3 regions of the Peribacillus sp. FSL K6-5616 genome follow, and region 3 is predicted to be linked to each of the others. Evidence: riboswitches for the same ligand, from Rfam matches in the RefSeq annotation. Region 3 holds a riboswitch; each other region holds the start of a gene.

Region 1 (6,188 bases), 1.8 Mb from region 3:
AGAGTTGAAAACGGCGCTTGAGGAAATGTCGAAGAAGGATATGAAGGGTCTCGTATTGGATTTGCGGGGAAACCCAGGAGGACTTCTTGATCAAGCAATAGAAATGGCAAGCCTGTTCATACCTAATGGGAAAGTGGTCCTTCAAGTTGAGGATCGCAGCGGGAAAAAAGATGTCTATAAATCGGAGAATGATGGAGAACTGAAAATCCCGGTAGTCGTGTTGATTGATGATGGAAGTGCCAGTGCTTCTGAAATCGTTGCAGCGGCTGTCAGTGAGTCTGCGGACATTCCATTGATCGGTGTCAAGTCATTTGGGAAAGGGACAGTTCAGACTGCCGAAGACTTTGAAGATGGATCTAACTTCAAATATACGGCAGCTAAATGGTTGACTCCTGAAGGCAATTGGATTCATAAAAAAGGGATCAAGCCGGATATTACTGTGAAGCTTCCTGATTATGCCAGCCTTCCGTACATTTCGCCTGACAAGGAATTGAAAGCATCCGATTCTTCGAGTGAAGTGAAAGCGGCTGAAGAGATGCTGAAGGAAGCAGGCCATGATCCGGGTAAGATAGATGGATTCTTTGATGAAGCAACCACGAATGCGGTAACAGCATTCCAAAGGGAACAAAAAATTAAAGAAACCGGCACCATTAAGGATGATACTACCGTGAAATTGATGCAGGTCATCCAGGAGAAAATCCTTAAGAACGACACACAAGTGAAAAAGGCAGTGGAAGTATTAAAGAAAGAAATCAATAAATGATTTTGACCGAAAAGCCTGTCAGCGAATATCGTTGGCAGGCTTTTTTGTCGTTTCATGCATAGGATTCCAAAATTAGGCAGAGAATAGGGGTAATTTTCCGATGAGGTGAGGTAATGAAAGAAAAGGTATGGTTCATATATCTATTGGTCTTGATTCTGGCAGGCTGCACCTATGCGCCTTTACCCAAACAAAATGGAAATGAAGGTACGGAAAAAAAACTAACCAATGAAGAGACTAAGGAAAGCGATAAAATATTTCTGTTAATTGGTGTTGACACAAGGGGAGAGCAAAAATCTCGATCAGATGCGATTATCCTGGCAAAATACTTTCCTGAGCAGGAAAAACTGAAGCTGGCTTCCATTATGCGTGATAGTTATGTGAAAATCCCCGGGAATAAATCAGGATATGACAAAATAAATGCTGCTTATTATTATGGTGGAAGGGAATTGCTCAAGAAAACCATACAGGAAAACTTCGATGTCAAGGTCGATCATGTAGCGGTAATCGACTTCCAAGGATTTGTGAAGATGGTGGATTTACTTGCCCCTGAGGGGGTGGCGGTGAATGTGGATCAGGAAATCATAGATGATATGAGCATCCAAGCAAGCGTCGGTAAAAATGTTTTACATGGTGAGGAAATATTGAAATATGTCCGTTTTAGACATGATGATGAAAGTGATTTTGGTAGGGTTGAGCGTCAACAAGAAGTAATGGTTCAATTAAAAACAGCGTTTATAAATCAAATCTCATCCTTCGAAGGGATGGCAGCCCTTCCTAGCATCATCGAACAAGGACTATCGTACTTGGATACGGATATTGGTCTGAAAACAATAATGGAAATGGGACCAAAAGCCGTTTTCCATACACCGGACACCGTCGAAACCCTAAGGGTTCCAGTGGAAGGAAGCTTTAAAGATGAAACATATCCCCAGTCCGGAGCCGTTTTGGAAATGGACTGTACAGAAAATAAAAAGGCACTTCAGGAGTTCTTTTCAAAATAATAAGAATGTCCAATTATCTTTTATTATCGAAGACATCCTTATACTGAAGATGTTCGAAATTTAATATTGTATTATAGACCTCGCAAGAATAATCTTAATTCGATCACCTTTAAAAAACGAGAGGGATAAGAAAACCTTCTCGTTTTTTATCACCAATAAAGGAACCTGGATCAATTAACAAAATGCGGAATGTTTTTGATGAAATCCGGTGTTATGATGCCATTTTCGGTAATGATGCTTGTAATTAGATGATTCGGTGTAACGTCAAAGGCTGGATTGAAAGTCTTCACGTTTTCCGGAGCGATCCTTACACCTTGAATGAAGGTGATTTCCGCTTCATTCCGTTCTTCGATCGGGATGGATGTGCCGGATTCGATGGACAGGTCGAATGTGCTTGATGGTGCGGCCACATAAAAGGGGATACCAAAGTGCTTGGCTAATATGGCCAATCCCAATGTCCCGATTTTATTGGCTGTATCTCCATTGGCCGCAATCCTGTCGGCCCCGACGATAATTCCATTTATCCGTTTCTGGTGAATCGTATGGGCAGCCATATTATCAGAAATTAAGGTGACATCAACTCCCGCTTGCATCAATTCCCAAGCCGTCAAACGCGCCCCTTGCAGGACAGGCCTTGTTTCACATGCGTAAACTTTTAGCGGAAAGTCCCTTTCTTTAGCGAGGTGGAAGGGAGCCAAGGCTGTGCCATACCGAGCTGTGGCAATTCCCCCAGCGTTACAATGTGTTAGAATGGAATCTCCTCTAGTGAAGAGGGATAAACCATGTTCCCCGATTTTCCTGCACATTTCTTCATCTTCAGCAAAGATGGCTTTAGCCTCCGATACAAGGGCTTCTTTGGCAGTTGAAATGCTTTGAGCAGCCTGCAAGGTGTTCTCCATCCTCTTTAACGCCCAAAAAAGGTTGACTGCAGTTGGCCGTGAAGATGCGAGTTTTTCAATGTGCCTCGTTACATTTTTCTTGAATTCCCCTAATTCAGAGGTTGTTTCCTGTTTGGCACCAAGTGCAACACCAAATGCTGCCGTCAGTCCAATTGCAGGGGCACCGCGAACCTTTAATGTCAAAATGCTGTCATATACATCATCAACAGAATGAAGTTCAATAAATTCAGTTATGGAAGGAAGGGCTTGTTGATTTAATAATGTAATATGGGTATCAGCCCATTGTACCGAATATGGTAAGGGTGCTAGTGTAGTCATGTGCAGGTCTCCTTTTAAATGGTTGAGTAAGATGGCAGTGTCCGTTGCTTCAACGCTTCAATGAGGGCTGGAACATCCAATTCCTCCCGTTTTTTAATTAAAAAAGTACCGATTTCCAATGTTGACGTTTTGGCTGCGATCCTTGATACTTTATCTTCAATGACGTTTAAATCGGCAACATGGGAAAGGCCAATGGTTCGCCGAATCAGTTCACAGCCTGCAAAACCGAATGCATCTTTTTTGAATTTTGTCAGCAAATAAGGCAGATACCCTTTTACATGGCGGAATGGGCTTTTATTTTGGGCTTCCCATAATTCGGTATAAGTTTCTTCAAAGGCATTCCAAAATTCATGAAGGTGTGAGAAAATCTCTTCCTTACCAGCGCCATTTCGTGTAATTGCCTGAAAAAGAAGGTTGGCGGTGTATTGACCAAGGTCAAAACCAACGGGCCCATAAAAAGCGAATTCCGGGTCGATAACCTTTGTTTCAGTTTCACTTGCAAATATACTTCCAGTATGTAAATCTCCATGAAGTAAGGCTTCCTGCTCGGTTTCAAAGCTTTGTTTCAGCTTAGCGACCTCAAGTATCACTTCTTGATCATTCCATATATTTTTGGCGGCATCAGTCAATTCCACCTCGAAATCTCCCGGGAGTTCCTCAAAAAATGGATCCGTGAAAATAAAGACCTCAGTTATTTTGCAGAGTTCGGGATTCGTGAAATGTCGGGCCACTTCCTTTTTCGCGGATGGTTCTAAATGATAATCGGATGTATAAAATGCAGTCTTCGCAACATATTCACCAATATGCTGTGAAAGCAATGGATATGAATCGCCATCAATCAATCCTGTTCTAACGATTTTCAAGTGCGATAAATCCTCCATGACTGTGATGGCAAGCTGTTCATCCGAATAGTAAACTTGCGGTACGAATTCGGGGCAATAACTTCTGAAATGAATCAGCGCATTCGCTTCAATGGCTGCCCTTTTCAATGTCAGCGGCCAGCTTTCACCAAGTACCTTGGCATAAGGGACCGCTTGTTTGATTATTATACCTTTGTTTGTGACCGTGTCTGTAATATGAAAAACATAATTTAAGTTTCCATCGCCGATTTCATTACATTTCAAATTTGCATCCGCATTGACCAACCCAAGTTTTTTTGCAAGAGTTATAGCTGTTTCGTTTGTCAATCTCTTAAAATTTGAATGGTTTTGAGTCATTCTTTTCCCCTCCAGATTCAAAATAAGAATAAAAAAGCCTCTTTCATATAGAAAGAGGCAGAAGTTTTGGCTTCGGACCTCTTATCTTCCAGAAAATGAATTCTGGTGGAATTAGCACCGTGCTCTGTGGATTTAATAATCCGGCGGAGAATCCGCCCCATTTCACAATGGTATTACAGTCGGTTGCTGGGCTTCATAGGGCCTTTATCCCTCAGCCTGCTCTTGATAAGAGTAAATGTTTTCTGAAATTTTAATCTTCGGGAAAATAATATCAACTTTTTAAATAGTTTGTCAATGGGTAAATTAATAAAAATCAGGACGGCGATCTTCGAATACAGGTATTTTGTTACGTGCTTCCGTAACTTTGTTGAAGTCCAAGGTGCCTGTCAATAGTTCGTTTCCTTCTCCGGCTTCACTTATGATATTCCCCCATGGATCAATAATCAAGGAATGACCCGCAAATATATTATTGACATCCGAGCCTGTACGATTAACGGCTACAACATAGGCTTGGTTCTCGATGGCACGGCTTATCAATAAAGCTCTCCAGTGATCGAGTCTCGGCTTTGGCCATTCAGCCGTAACGAACAGAACTTCCGCGCCTTGAACGGTATGGGCTCGCTGCCATTCAGGGAAACGAATGTCATAACAAATGAACCCGGCACATATTTTTTCATCAAGAGTAAATAAACCATCTTTTTCACCTGGCTGCAGGAAATGATGTTCATCCATTAATTGAAATAAGTGAAGCTTATCATATTCTTTAATGAGCTTTCCGTGTTTATCGATGATGATCATGGTGTTATAGATTCCCTTGCTTGTTTTTTTCGCAATGGAACCGCCGATGATGTGAATCTGGTGTTTCTGTGCCTGTGTTTTAAGAAATTCAATCGTTTTTTCTGCCTCTTGATCAGCAATCTCATTCAGCCTGGTCAAGTCGTATCCGGTTGTCCAAAGCTCTGGTAATATGACGATATCGGGTTCGGACCGAGCTGCTTTTTCCATCCATTGCTCTGCAACCTGAAAATTGATATCTGGTTGCCCGAAGGCTATATCCATTTGAATACAAGTTATTTTCCACTTCATCGTTAAAACCCCCACACGTAAAAAATGCTTTACAAGACTACGATAAACATATATCATTTGTGACTAGAATTTCAAGAAATTTCAGAGAAGGTGTATAAATGGTGCAATTCGAAAAATCCGGACTGCTTCAGGACCTGCCCAAGCAGTTTTTTGCTTCACTGGTCGCAAAAGTCAATGCAATCACGGAACAAGGACATGATGTCATTAATTTAGGCCAGGGAAACCCTGATCAGCCGACGCCGGAACATATCGTCAAAAGTTTGCAGTCTGCTGCTGAAAAAACGATTAATCATAAATATTCGCCATTCCGGGGACATCAATATTTAAAAGATGCTGCTGCCGTCTTTTATGAACGAGAATACGGTGTCAAGCTGGATCCGAATAGTGAAGTGGCGATTCTCTTCGGGGGCAAGGCAGGTCTTGTCGAACTTCCGCAGTGTTTATTGAATCCAGGTGATACGATCCTTGTTCCAGATCCCGGCTATCCGGATTATCTTTCCGGTGTTGTTTTAGCCCAGGCAAAGACCGAACTGATGCCCTTGACAGAAGAAAATGATTTTCTTCCGAAATACGATGACATACATAAAGAAGTTCTTGATAAAGCCAAAATGATGTTCTTGAATTATCCGAATAATCCCACAGGCGCTTCTGCAAATGAAAGTTTCTTTGATGAAACCGTCTCCTTTGCAAAAGAACATTCAATATGTGTGGTCCATGATTTTGCCTATGGGGCGATAGGATTCGACGGAAAAAAACCGATAAGTTTTCTGCAGGCGGAGGGAGCGAAGGATGTAGGAGTTGAAATATACACTCTATCGAAAACATACAATATGGCAGGGTGGAGAGTCGGCTTCGCAGTGGGCAATAAGAGTGTAATAGAAGCTCTTGAACTATTACAAGACCA
Region 2 (6,188 bases), 4.4 Mb from region 3:
AATGATAATCGTCAATATTGTGCCGTATTTATAGAAAAAGTCGAATAGTTCCACCTTTTTCTTCGCTTTCGCTGTCTGTGTAACAGGAATGGGTATGCTCATCCTATTTACCTCCTGTTGAATAGAATAGTAGTTCTTCTTCATTCGTTTTGCTTGTTTCTAATTCGATGACAGTGCTCCCGTCATATAACACATAGGTCCGGTTGGTAATGCCCATGATTTCGGAAAGCTCGGAGGATGCATAAATGATCGCTTTTCCATTCCTTGCAAGCTTTGCAATCAATTCGAATATATCCTTCTTGGCTCCGACATCGACCCCTTTCGTTGGTTCATCGAATATGTATACATCCGCATCTGCCATAAGCCATTTTCCAATGGCAACTTTTTGCTGGTTACCACCGGATAGGTTTTCGACCTTCACTTCCCCTGAAGGAGTTTTAATGCCGAGACTTGCGATCGTTTCCTTCGCCTTTTCCTTTTCCGCCTTACGATCGACGATACTGAATGTTTTGCAGAATTTTCCGAGACTGGCTGCAGTCAAGTTTGCCGAGACTGATTCCTGTACAAGGACCCCTTCTTTCCTGCGTTCCTCAGGTACAAGTGCCAGCCCGCTTTTTACTGCTTCATGCGGTGATTTCAGAGAAAGCTTTCGACCATTCAGGATGACTTCACCCGCTGTGATGGACGTATGACCGAAAAGGGTTTTACATAGCTCCGTTTTCCCAGCCCCGACCAACCCAGCCAAGCCGATTATCTCGCCTGCTTTAATATTCAGACTGACATTCTTAACTTTCTCGGCATCTGACAATCCGTTCACTTCCAGAATTACGTCTCCAATCGAAGCATTCACTTCAGGAAACTGTTCATCCATGGTTTTCCCGAGCATGTTCTCTACCACTTCGGTACGGGTTATGTCCTCGATTTTTCGACAAGTGACACGCTCCCCATTCCTCATGATCGTAATTTCCTCACAGATTTCAAAAATCTCAGGCAGACGATGTGAAATGAAAATGATTGCCACGCCTTTTTGCTTTAATTCATTTACAATTCGAAAAAGTTCCGTCGTCTCCGTATGACTTAACGGAGCAGTTGGCTCGTCGAGAATCAGGAATTTGCATTCTGTCGAAACGGCTCTTGCTATCAGGACCATCTGTTTTTCAGCCAAGGTAAGATCTCTAACCAGCTTTTTCGAAGGGACATGAATTTTCATATCTTCAAGAATAGAAGTGGCTTTGTTGTGCAGTTCTTTCCATTGTACCCTTTGTTTTTTCCCCATGTTTTGGACCATATCATTCAACATTACATTTTCCCCAACTGTTAAATAAGGGATGAGGGCGGTATCCACTTCCTGATAAACTATTTGAATGCCCTGTTCCTGAGCAGCTTTTGGCGAGCGGATATCCCGCTTCATCCCATCAATAAAAATGTCACCTGAATAATGAACATGGGCTCCCGATAAAACTTTCATTAACGTCGATTTCCCTGCTCCGTTTGCACCGACCAATGCGTGGGCTGTTCCTGATTGTACGGAAAAATCAACATCACTCAGCGCCTTCACCCCCGGAAATTCAATCGAAATCTTCTTCATTTCTAGTTGCTTGCCCATGTCCATTCCCCCTTATAGAACAGACACTCCCTTCGCTGGAAAGAGAGTGTCTCTTTTTATTTTTTATAATGATCTTTCAAAACCTTCATCCAATCTTCTTCAAATTCCGTCGATACACCCCAGCCATCGACAATATCAGACAGGTTTGCCATGTTTACCGCTTCTTTTGAAGCTTGGATTTGCTTTTGCGAAATAAGTGATGCCTCCAAATCATATGTTTGCGGCGTTTCTTCGCCAGCTAATTTTTTAGCCAATATCCTCATATTCACTGCACCGATCAACTTGGGATCGACTGCTGCCGTGTAGGACCATGAGCTATCAGCCGATTGGATCTCTTGGAGATCTGCATTCGAAACATCAATTCCATATATCTTCACTTCATCGCGGCCCGCTTCTTTAATCGCCCGGGCTGCACCGATAGCAAAGGCATCCCATGTTGCGAAAATGGCGTCCAATTTACCTTTAGGGTATTTATTCAGCATTGCAGCTACAGCATTTTGTGTCTGCACCGAAGTATCAGCGGATGCCACTCCGAATCTTTCGACTTCTTTAATCCCAGGATTTTCTTTTAATTTTTCCTGATAAACTGCATTTCTTCTTACCATTGGAGGAAAGCCATCCACCCAAAGATATGCAATTGCCGCTTCACCTTTCTGTTCTTTTATCAGTTTATCGAAAGCCAGTGTTGCCAGCGCTTCATCATCTTGTGAAGTTAATGTCACGCCCTCTATTTTAGATAGGTCGCTTATTGAATCGAATGTGACAACGCTTTTACCTGCATCAACCAACTTCTGAACGTCATTTACAGTTGCGGCATCATCACCATGTGAAATGATATAGCCGTCGTAATCTTCCTCCAAAGCTTGTGCTATCGCATCATGGAATTTAGCCGTATCACCATTGGCTGTGTACGTATCCACTTGAAACCCCAGTGCTTCTCCTTCTTCTTTCGCCCCCGCCAGGTATTGGGCAGTATGATCATCACCGCCAATTTTACGGATCACCTTGATTTTGGCTCCATCGCCATCAGCAAATCTCTCCGGGACATTTTCAAATGATACTTTTTCTTCTTTCTTCGATTCTGTGGAACTCTGCCCTGCAGAGCAACCCGTTAAAAGCAAAGCCGAAGCGATGGCAGAAATGAATATCCCTTTAATAGACCTTCTCATCTTGTTTCCCTCCATGTTTTCTCATTAGTCTTATCAGATAAGTCGGTGTAAATCCCAAAATAAAAACCTCTCTAATATAGAGAGGTTTAATCGGCTGTTTTGCAGACTTGTCCCTCTCTTATCTGTCAAAACATTTCTGTTTTGCAGGATTTAGCACCAATTCCTAATGGAACGGTTGCTGGGCATCTTAGGGCCAGTCCCTCCGCCACTCTTGATAAGAGATATATTGTGTTACGTTTTCGTAATTATCACTTTATAGGGATATAGTCGTAAAGTCAATAGATTTTTGAATATTTGAAATGTTTCCCGTTATTTTTATTTTCTTTGAAGCTGGGCTAGACGCTTTTTCTCGATTTTTTCAAGCCTCTCCAACTGCCTTAATTTCACTTCGAACAACGTGATCGGATCACGGTAAACTTCCGGATTTTCTTTCATATGCTCCAATGCAGCCTGGTAGTCTTTTATTTCAGTCTGCGTCTGCTCTATCGTTTTTTGAAGTAAGGCAAATGAACTGCGATAGAAAAGTGAGATGTCCCGATCCAATGATTTTTCAAACAATCCAAATTGGGTTAGGAAACGTTCCGTGATCATTTCGGCAACATCCAGGTAATCTTCACTTTCCAGGTATTTCTTGTAACGATTGTACATATTGGCCTTATTTTGCGGTATCGCCCCAAATAGCTTCCCTGCTCCTTTAAGCAGCAATTGTGATGGAGTCCTGCGCAAAAGGATATTAACGTTTTCGATGCGGATACTGCTTGTCATCCGGTCGGCATCACGGCGCCAGTCATCCAACACCCTGAAGTCACCTGCCAGTGTAATCCGTTCTTCTTTGTATAATTCATTGAATCCGGCACTCATCTCATCCATGAACTGCTGGCTTTGTGAGAACTCCATTTGGGAACTGGCAATCCAGTCTTGAAGAGAACGGTAATATTGAGGCATGATCTTGTCAGAAATGAAGTTTTGAATCCGCTCATTCATTTCCTGGTTTAACTGTACATGGACCTGACTGAAATCACTGCTTTCCGTTAACGATTTAGAGCAATCCCTCAGTAATTCAGGAATTTTTGAATAAAGCTGACTTTTCACTTCGTCCTTAAGCGAACGATACGACCTTATGATATTTTCACTTTTTTCTTTTTCCAGATCAGCCAGTTGATTGACCGCTCCATTCAGTTTGACTTCCATCTGCTCATTCCAAGAGATGGAATGCTCGCATTTCCGCTCATTGGCTGTCCGTTTTTCTAATAGATAAGATAAAGTTTTACGAATGAATGCCAGGATTTTTTCAGATCTTCTTTCCTTCCAATTATCATCTTGATAATTCGATTGAAGGAAGGCTGAAAGGTCCTTCAATTGCTGCCTGCTGTCATAATGTTTGGAGAAAGCGAACACTTTCGCATTCGGGAAATATGCATTCACTTTATCCCATGTTTCGTCTTCCATCCGGACTGCGACCTGATCACTGTATATCGTATCCATTTTATTTAATAGGAAATGGATCGGCAGTTTCGGAGCCATCATTTGAATTTCCAATAACAGATCCCTTTCGCTGCCGGTGAAAGGAGCCCGGGCGTCAAGAACGAACATCAGGCCATCACTGCCATGTAAATAGCCTTGGAAATCGGATTCCACGCTTTGTTCCCCATGGAACCCCGGTGTATCCAATAACCGCAGATGATTATTTCTTAGGTAGTCACTGATGATTGTCACATCGACAATAGTCCCGCGCTGACGGCGTGTTTCATCCAAATCAGTTAGCTCCTCGACAACTTTGCTATCTGTATCGGTAATTTCAAGGATTTCCAAATCATCCCCATCTTTGACACTTACTAGGGAAGAGTGGTCCTCAGCAGCAATGCTCTCGCCAACGATTGACTGAATAAAGGATGTCTTGCCATTTCCTGTACTTCCTGCAAGAAGGAGATTGAAATTCCTGGTATCCTTAAGCCCCTCCACCATCCATTTAAGCTTATTGCCAACCCTTAAATCATTATCTTCAGCCCACTGGATAATGGAATTGAACAGTTTCTCTCCCGCTTCCAGTCCGCCTCCCAATTTAGGCGATTTCGAAAGCAGGCTCTCTGCATCCTGAATGACCAGCGCATTGACCGTATCCGGGAAGATTTCATTCCAGGACAACGTGGATGCCGCCGCAAACAGCGAAAGCTCCCCGTCTGCGATTTTGAGCCAGTTTTCCAGCAACCTTGGCACGACAGGACTTAATTCTTTGATTAGATGCGTTCCTTCTAACAGACCTGCATACGCATCCCTGTAATAGACGGAAAGCTCATCCCATACATCCGCATGGTTCAATTCGATGGTATCTATCAAATTATTAATCACTCTTAACCATTCGAAATAAGAATCCGTATATTTATAATTTTTCCAAAGGGCAACCGTCATTTTCTCGAAACGTTCCTGGTCGAGTGTGTATAGCGAACCAAGGACAGTTGAGAAATAATCCGGCTCCATCGATTGGGCAACACCCTGCTGGATATACGTTTTCAGCACATCGAACCAGCCCATTGACTCTGTACGGATACTTTCATTCGCCGCTAATACCACCGCACTGTTCCAATCCTTTTGCTCTTCAAAAAAGGCGCGTGCGATTTCCGTGACATTCGGGTAGTCCGGTTGAAACTCGACTGCTTCTTTCACGACTTTGGAAGCCAAATCATTTCTCGATTCCACTATGTACAGGGAAAACAGCTGCAAAAGAACTTCTGTTTTCAAGACAGCTTCATCCGTATCGACGGATTTATAGATATCCTCTGCGGTTGAATACATTTCCAATTCAAAATACGCATCAGCGATGTTTTTCTTCGCCCATGAACCAAGTTCCCCTTCTATGTTTTCCCATTTAAAAATGGCTGCTTCATAGTCATGGTGCTGAAAATATACCTCTCCTTGAGCAAATCTAATTGCGGTTAAATCGGATCTTTCCTTTTTTTGTTCCACGAGAAACATTTCACCCAAAGCTTGAATGGGGTGCTTCCTTGTATCCTCAAGCATCGTTTCATAATATTTTTTTCCGATCAGACGTTCGTCCATCTTTATTCCTCCGATATATTTCATATTTTCAATTAAAGGATAATCACTGATTCTATTAGACTTATAGCAGACCTAATTTTCAATTTATAGGTTCCTTTAGTTAAAAAATCATTTACAAAACCTTAAAATGTTATTTTAGCAAAACAATATGGTAACAACATGTCACCACTCTTACAATTTTAAAACAGAAACAACTGGAACTGTAATGTTTTTAATAAACCGATACAAAGATGTCATTTCCATTTTCGAGAAAATATGTTTTTCTAGTCTAACCACATATCAGCTAGAAGTGAGCGAACCATTCTTCATCCCTCTAAATGACCAGAAGCCCAGACCTCCAACTTACCTATAAACGG
Region 3 (6,188 bases):
ACATTCGAAATCCCCCTTTCATTTTCACTTGTTGTGTACGATCCATGATAGTTGAAATAATATATATAAATTATAACCATATTCGTGATTTTCGACAAAAAAGAAATCTAACAAGTTGTACATTGCTATTATAAATAGCCAAGTGTATTTGCATACGGTATATTAAAATAATACATAAAAACATTCACTTCGGAAAGGAAATGATTGAAAATGATTATTTATCCGTATAAAGGCAAAGAACCTGAAATTGCTGAAAGCGCTTATATTGCTGAAAATGCTGTCGTCACAGGTGATGTCAAAATTGGCGACGAAACATCAATCTGGTTCAATTCCGTCATTCGCGGTGATGTATCCCCAACCATCATCGGAAAAAAAGTCAGTATACAGGATAACAGCATCCTGCACCAAAGCCCAAATAATCCATTGATCATCGAGGATGAAGTAACCATTGGCCATCAGGTCATATTACATAGCTGTAAAATCCGCAAAGGAGCTTTAATCGGCATGGGATCGATCGTACTTGATGAAGCCGAAATCGGCGAAGGGGCTTTCATCGGTGCCGGCAGTCTCGTTCCCCAAGGCAAAGTCATTCCACCGAACATGTTGGCATTCGGACGTCCAGCTAAAGTCATCCGCGAAATCAACGAAGAAGATCGACAGGATATGGAACGCATCGTACGCGAATACGCCGAAAAAGGCCAATACTATAAAACGGCGGAACGAATAAAGTAATGCACGAGCACTTGACTGAAAATTACGAGTATTTGCTCCAAACTCACGAGTAAATACTGAAACTCAGCATTGCACCAACTTCCGAGTAAATTCTGAAACTCACGAGTATTTCTCCAAATTCACGAGTAAATTGCTGAAACTCACGAGTATTTGCTCCAAACTCACGAGTATTTGCTCCAAATTCACGAGTATATTGCTCTAACTCACGAGTATGGCCCTTAAAGTTGAATTTCTTTGGGATTTCTTGAATTATTCCCGCAGACGGCTAAGTTAATCCATAAAAAAGGTGCCCCGCTAATAGCGGGACACCTTTTTTTATATGAATTACGCTTGTGCTTTTAATGTTTCTGCTTTGTCCGTGCGTTCCCATGGAAGATCGACATCTGTACGGCCGAAGTGTCCGTATGCAGCTGTTTGTTTGTAGATTGGGCGACGAAGGTCAAGCATTTTGATTATACCAGCTGGACGAAGGTCGAAGTTTGCGCGAACTAGGTCAACAAGGACTTCTTCGCTAACTGTACCAGTTCCGAACGTATCAATAGAGATCGATACAGGCTCTGCCACACCAATTGCGTATGCCAATTGAACTTCCGCTTTGTCGGCAAGGCCTGCTGCCACGATGTTTTTCGCAACGTAACGTGCAGCGTATGCAGCAGAACGGTCAACTTTAGTTGCATCCTTACCAGAGAATGCACCGCCGCCGTGACGAGCGTATCCGCCGTAAGTATCAACGATGATTTTACGTCCAGTAAGACCAGCATCCCCTTGAGGTCCGCCGATTACGAAACGGCCAGTCGGGTTGATGAAGTACTTAGTATCTGCATCGATCAACTCGGCTGGAACGACAGCTTTGATCACATGTTCTTTTAGATCGGCTTGAATTTGTTCAAGCGTAATTTCTGCATCATGCTGTGTAGAGATGACGATTGTATCTACACGTACAGGACGGTTATTCTCATCATATTCCACGGTTACCTGTGTTTTACCATCAGGGCGTAGGTAAGCAAGAGTTTCATCTTTACGAACTTGAGTCAAGCGGAATGAAAGTTTATGCGCCAATGAAATCGGAAGCGGCATAAGCTCTTCTGTTTCATTACAAGCGAATCCGAACATAAGACCTTGGTCCCCTGCACCGATTGCATCGATTTCTTCATCTGACATGTTTCCTTCACGAGCTTCCAATGCTTTATCGACACCAGCTGCGATATCGGCAGACTGCTCATCAATGGAACTCAAAACGGCACAAGTTTCAGCATCGAAACCGTATTTCGCACGTGTGTAGCCAATTCCTTTAACCGTATCACGAACGATACGCGGGATATCCACGTAAGCGGACGTTGTAATTTCACCAGCAACAAGTACAAGACCTGTAGTTACACTAGTTTCACACGCAACACGTGCATTTGCATCCTTAGCTAGGATAGCATCTAAAATGGAATCTGAAATCTGATCACAAATTTTGTCCGGATGGCCCTCTGTAACAGATTCAGAAGTAAATAGACGTTTCTTTGACATCATATTTCCTCCTTGGAAGTTAGTATGTTGTAGGCATAAGCCTGATTTTTACGGAACTCGTTTCCCTCATTAGTTTCAACTATAGACACAGAATTACTTATAAAAAACACAAAAACCTTCCCTGGCAAATGAGGAAAGGTTTAAAATTCTGTCTTCTATCCTTTCACTCTTATCGTTCAAGGGTTTTTTACCTTGCTCAGGTTAGCACCATCACCACTATTCCTTGAAGACCTTCGCTTTATTTTCGGCGATCGATCTTGGAGTCAAGTTCAATATGGCAGGTTGCTGGGTTTCAAAGGGCCTGTCCCTCCACCAACTCGGGATAAGAGAATCCGTACAATTTAAGATATTATCGTATCTGGCTGGAATTTGTCAATGCTTTTCTAAAAAGAACATTTCCACCCAGAATGGCGTTCATTTGAAAAAACATGTTGATACAACGTCCTAGAGGGGTTTACAACGCAAAATACGAATAGAAATGTTGTAAATTGCCATTAATAATAAAGTATTGAACATCGAAAAGGAACGACATCCTGACTTTCCCATTAGACATATATTGCTTACTAACTTCCTATTTAAATAAATTTTTCTTCATGAAAGTATATGCGATTATCCTGACTCGGTTCCTGCCGGATTAAAATGATTAATGCGGCTAGCTGAAAATAATCACAAATTAAAAGAAATAGTATAGACTAATTAAATGAATGTGTTATACTAATTGTAATCTAAAAACTCAAACAAAGGAAGGTACCTCATATATGAATTCTGTAGATGTTTCTAATGAGTTACACCAATTATTAACAGGAAACAATGTGCAAACTCAACTATCAGTTCCTCAATTGGTCGAAAAAGTACTTAGCAGAAATGAAGGCGTTTTAACATCAACCGGCGCGGTAAAAGCTGAAACTGGCAAATATACCGGTCGTTCACCTAAAGATAAATATATCGTGGAAGAAGCATCAGTTAAAGATAAAATCGATTGGGGTCCCGTGAACCGACCGATTTCCGAAGATGTGTTCAATAAACTATATAATAAAGTAGTTGACTACCTAAAAGCAAAAGAAGAGATTTTTGTTTTTAAAGGTTTCGCTGGTGCAGACGAATCATCACGTCTTCCCATCCGTGTTGTTAATGAATATGCTTGGCATAACCTTTTCGCCCATACTTTGTTCATCCGTCCAAACGAAGAGGAACTGAGAGGTCACGAAGCTGAATTCACGATCCTTTCTGCACCTAACTTCAAAGCGGACCCAGAAGTGGACGGAACTACATCCGAAACGTTCATCATCGTTTCTTTTGAACGCCGTACGATCCTGATCGGCGGAACGGAATATGCAGGAGAAATGAAAAAATCGATCTTCTCGATCATGAACTACTTACTTCCAGAGGCTGGAATCCTTCCAATGCATTGCTCTGCTAACGTAGGACGTGAAGGGGACGTCGCTTTATTCTTCGGACTGTCCGGTACAGGCAAAACAACTTTATCAGCAGACACTAGCCGTAAATTGATTGGCGATGACGAGCACGGCTGGTCTTCTAACGGCGTATTCAACATCGAAGGCGGCTGCTATGCGAAAACGATCAACCTTTCACGTGAAAAAGAACCGCAAATTTTCGATGCAATCCGTTTTGGTGCTGTATTGGAAAATGTTGTTGTCGATCCGGATACGCGTGTAGCGAACTATGATGACAGTTCATTGACTGAAAACACTCGTGCTGCTTACCAAATGCAAGCGATCGATAACATCGTGAACCCAAGTATTGCAGGACATCCAAATACAATCATTTTCTTAACAGCTGATGCTTCAGGCGTTCTGCCTCCAATCAGCAAGCTTTCCAAAGAACAGGCAATGTTCCACTTCCTAAGCGGATACACTAGTAAATTGGCTGGTACTGAAAGAGGCGTAACTTCTCCGGAAGCTACATTCTCCACTTGCTTCGGTTCACCATTCTTACCGCTTCCAGCTACACGCTATGCTGAGATGCTTGGTGATAAAATTGACGAGCACAATGCAAAGGTATATCTTGTCAACACAGGATGGACTGGCGGTGCATACGGAACTGGAAGCCGTATGAAACTTGCTTACACCCGTGCAATGGTACAAGCGGCGCTTGAAGGTGAATTAGCGAACATCGAAACGATCAAAGATGATATCTTCGGTTTGGATATCCCGCTTCATGTTCCTGGTGTTCCTGATGAAGTGCTTCAACCAATCAAGACTTGGGCAGATCCTGCCGCTTATAAAGAAGCAGCAACAGACCTTGCCGCACAATTCCGTGCAAACTTCAAGAAATTCAAAAGCGTTCCAAGTGAAATCGAAGAACTTGGCGGCCCGACAGCTTAATAAATTGTACACAAAAGGACCAAGCTCTTGCTTGGTCCTTTCAGTTTGTCGGCAAGAAATGTCACATCCCGAACCATGATTATGGATTACTTTATTAAGTGCCATGGAAGGGGAAATACCTCATCTACTGTCGAAGAAGTACCAAGTAACCCGAAATACGGCGGCTACGGTCGAAGTAACTACCATTAGCCCGAAATACGGCATCTTCGCTCGAACTTACTGCCATACAGCCCGAAATATGGCGGCTGCGCTCGAATTTACTGCCTTGCACCCGGAATACAAGTCTACTGTCGAATTCACTGCCATACAGCTCGAAATACGCCATCTGTGGTCGAAATTACTCCTTACCCGAATACACGTCTACTGTCGAATTCACTGCCATACAGCTCGAAATATGCCATCTGCTGACGAATTCACTGCCTTGCAAGCCCGAAATACGGCGGCTGCGCTCGAATTCTCACCCCTTGCAGCACGAAACACGGCGGCTGCGCTCGAATACTGCCTTATAACCCGAAATATGACGGCTGCGCTCGAATAATTGGCTAGCCGAGACTCTGCTAGGATGCTTGCGGTGAGGAGGCTTGACGTACAGGAAGCGGATCTGAAACCAACTGGATCGTTTCCACGTTCTGAAAGGACCACTTTCTTGCATGGTCCTTTTTTTCATTGGAAAAAGGGGCACTGTGATAGTCAGTGCCCCCTTAATCGTTATTCCGTTATCGATGTTGTCCAAATTTTTAGATGATCGCTTTATTCCTGTCTTTTTTCATGGACACCGTTTTGTATTGATATATATTACCCAGGTTGGCCACCGGGACATCTGTTTTAGTTGCATCAATGCAATTGCGTGTATCCAGAATCAATTTATTGCTCATGAGATTCGATAGCTTATCATAATCCATCTGTTTAAATTCATCATGGTCAGTCAGGATAAGTATCAAGTCGGCATCATTTACAGCGTCTTCCACTGATACGACTGGCATCTTTCCAGATTTGACATGCGGGTCATGCAAGGCTACATCCATGTTTTCCATTCCCATCAAGATATTGACGACATCAATGGCGGGACTTTCACGAATATCATCTACATTTCCTTTGTATGCTAGACCGAAAACAGCTACTTTTGGCTTCCGGATCCCCTCTAGCATCATCCTTACGGAATTAACGATGTAATAAGGCATCGATACGTTGGTATCACGGGCCAATTTAATGATTCTCGCATACTCCGGTGCCTTTGCAACGACGAAATACGGATCGACCGCTAAACAATGGCCGCCAACTCCTGGTCCTGGTTGGTGTATATTGACACGAGGGTGTTTGTTTGCCATCGATATGACATCCAAAACATTGATGTCCAGCTCGAAACAGATTTTCGTCAGCTCATTCGCAAGGGCGATATTGACATCCCTGAAGGTGTTTTCCATCAGTTTGGACATTTCAGCCGTTTTCGCATCGGTCTGAATGATCTCCCCTTGAACGAAGGTTTTGTAAACAAGACTTCCTTTATATGAGCATGTTTCGGTGATGCCCCCGACGATACGGTTATTATGAACCAACTCTTCAAGAATCCTTCCAGGTAAAACGCGTTCCGGACAA

What was found. A riboswitch is a leader RNA that binds a small molecule or an ion and turns the genes downstream of it on or off. The one in region 3 is predicted to bind S-adenosylmethionine.
Region 1: linked by a shared signal. The riboswitch ahead of mtnK (S-methyl-5-thioribose kinase) and the one ahead of metK (methionine adenosyltransferase) in region 3 are both predicted to bind S-adenosylmethionine.
Region 2: linked by a shared signal. The riboswitch ahead of MHB45_RS00315 (sugar ABC transporter substrate-binding protein) and the one ahead of metK (methionine adenosyltransferase) in region 3 are both predicted to bind S-adenosylmethionine.

What each region holds. Positions count from the first base shown of each region.
Region 1 covers NZ_JBBOYT010000001.1:2,622,359-2,628,546, reverse strand. The annotation lists gene MHB45_RS12520 (lmo1851 family serine protease) at 1-763, shown strand, start outside; gene MHB45_RS12515 (LCP family protein) at 877-1,764, shown strand; gene mtnA (S-methyl-5-thioribose-1-phosphate isomerase) at 1,935-2,981, opposite strand; gene mtnK (S-methyl-5-thioribose kinase) at 2,996-4,198, opposite strand; SAM riboswitch class I at 4,277-4,430, opposite strand; gene MHB45_RS12500 (carbon-nitrogen family hydrolase) at 4,502-5,284, opposite strand; gene MHB45_RS12495 (pyridoxal phosphate-dependent aminotransferase) at 5,383-6,188, shown strand, end outside.
Region 2 covers NZ_JBBOYT010000001.1:57,302-63,489, reverse strand. The annotation lists gene MHB45_RS00325 (ABC transporter permease) at 1-102, opposite strand, end outside; gene MHB45_RS00320 (sugar ABC transporter ATP-binding protein) at 104-1,606, opposite strand; gene MHB45_RS00315 (sugar ABC transporter substrate-binding protein) at 1,663-2,775, opposite strand; SAM riboswitch class I at 2,891-2,996, opposite strand; gene MHB45_RS00310 (GTPase domain-containing protein) at 3,091-5,832, opposite strand.
Region 3 covers NZ_JBBOYT010000001.1:4,420,402-4,426,589, forward strand. The annotation lists gene MHB45_RS21385 (alpha/beta hydrolase) at 1-4, opposite strand, end outside; gene MHB45_RS21390 (gamma carbonic anhydrase) at 214-732, shown strand; gene metK (methionine adenosyltransferase) at 1,057-2,250, opposite strand; SAM riboswitch class I at 2,414-2,576, opposite strand; gene pckA (phosphoenolpyruvate carboxykinase (ATP)) at 3,006-4,592, shown strand; gene MHB45_RS21405 (nucleotide sugar dehydrogenase) at 5,330-6,188, opposite strand, start outside.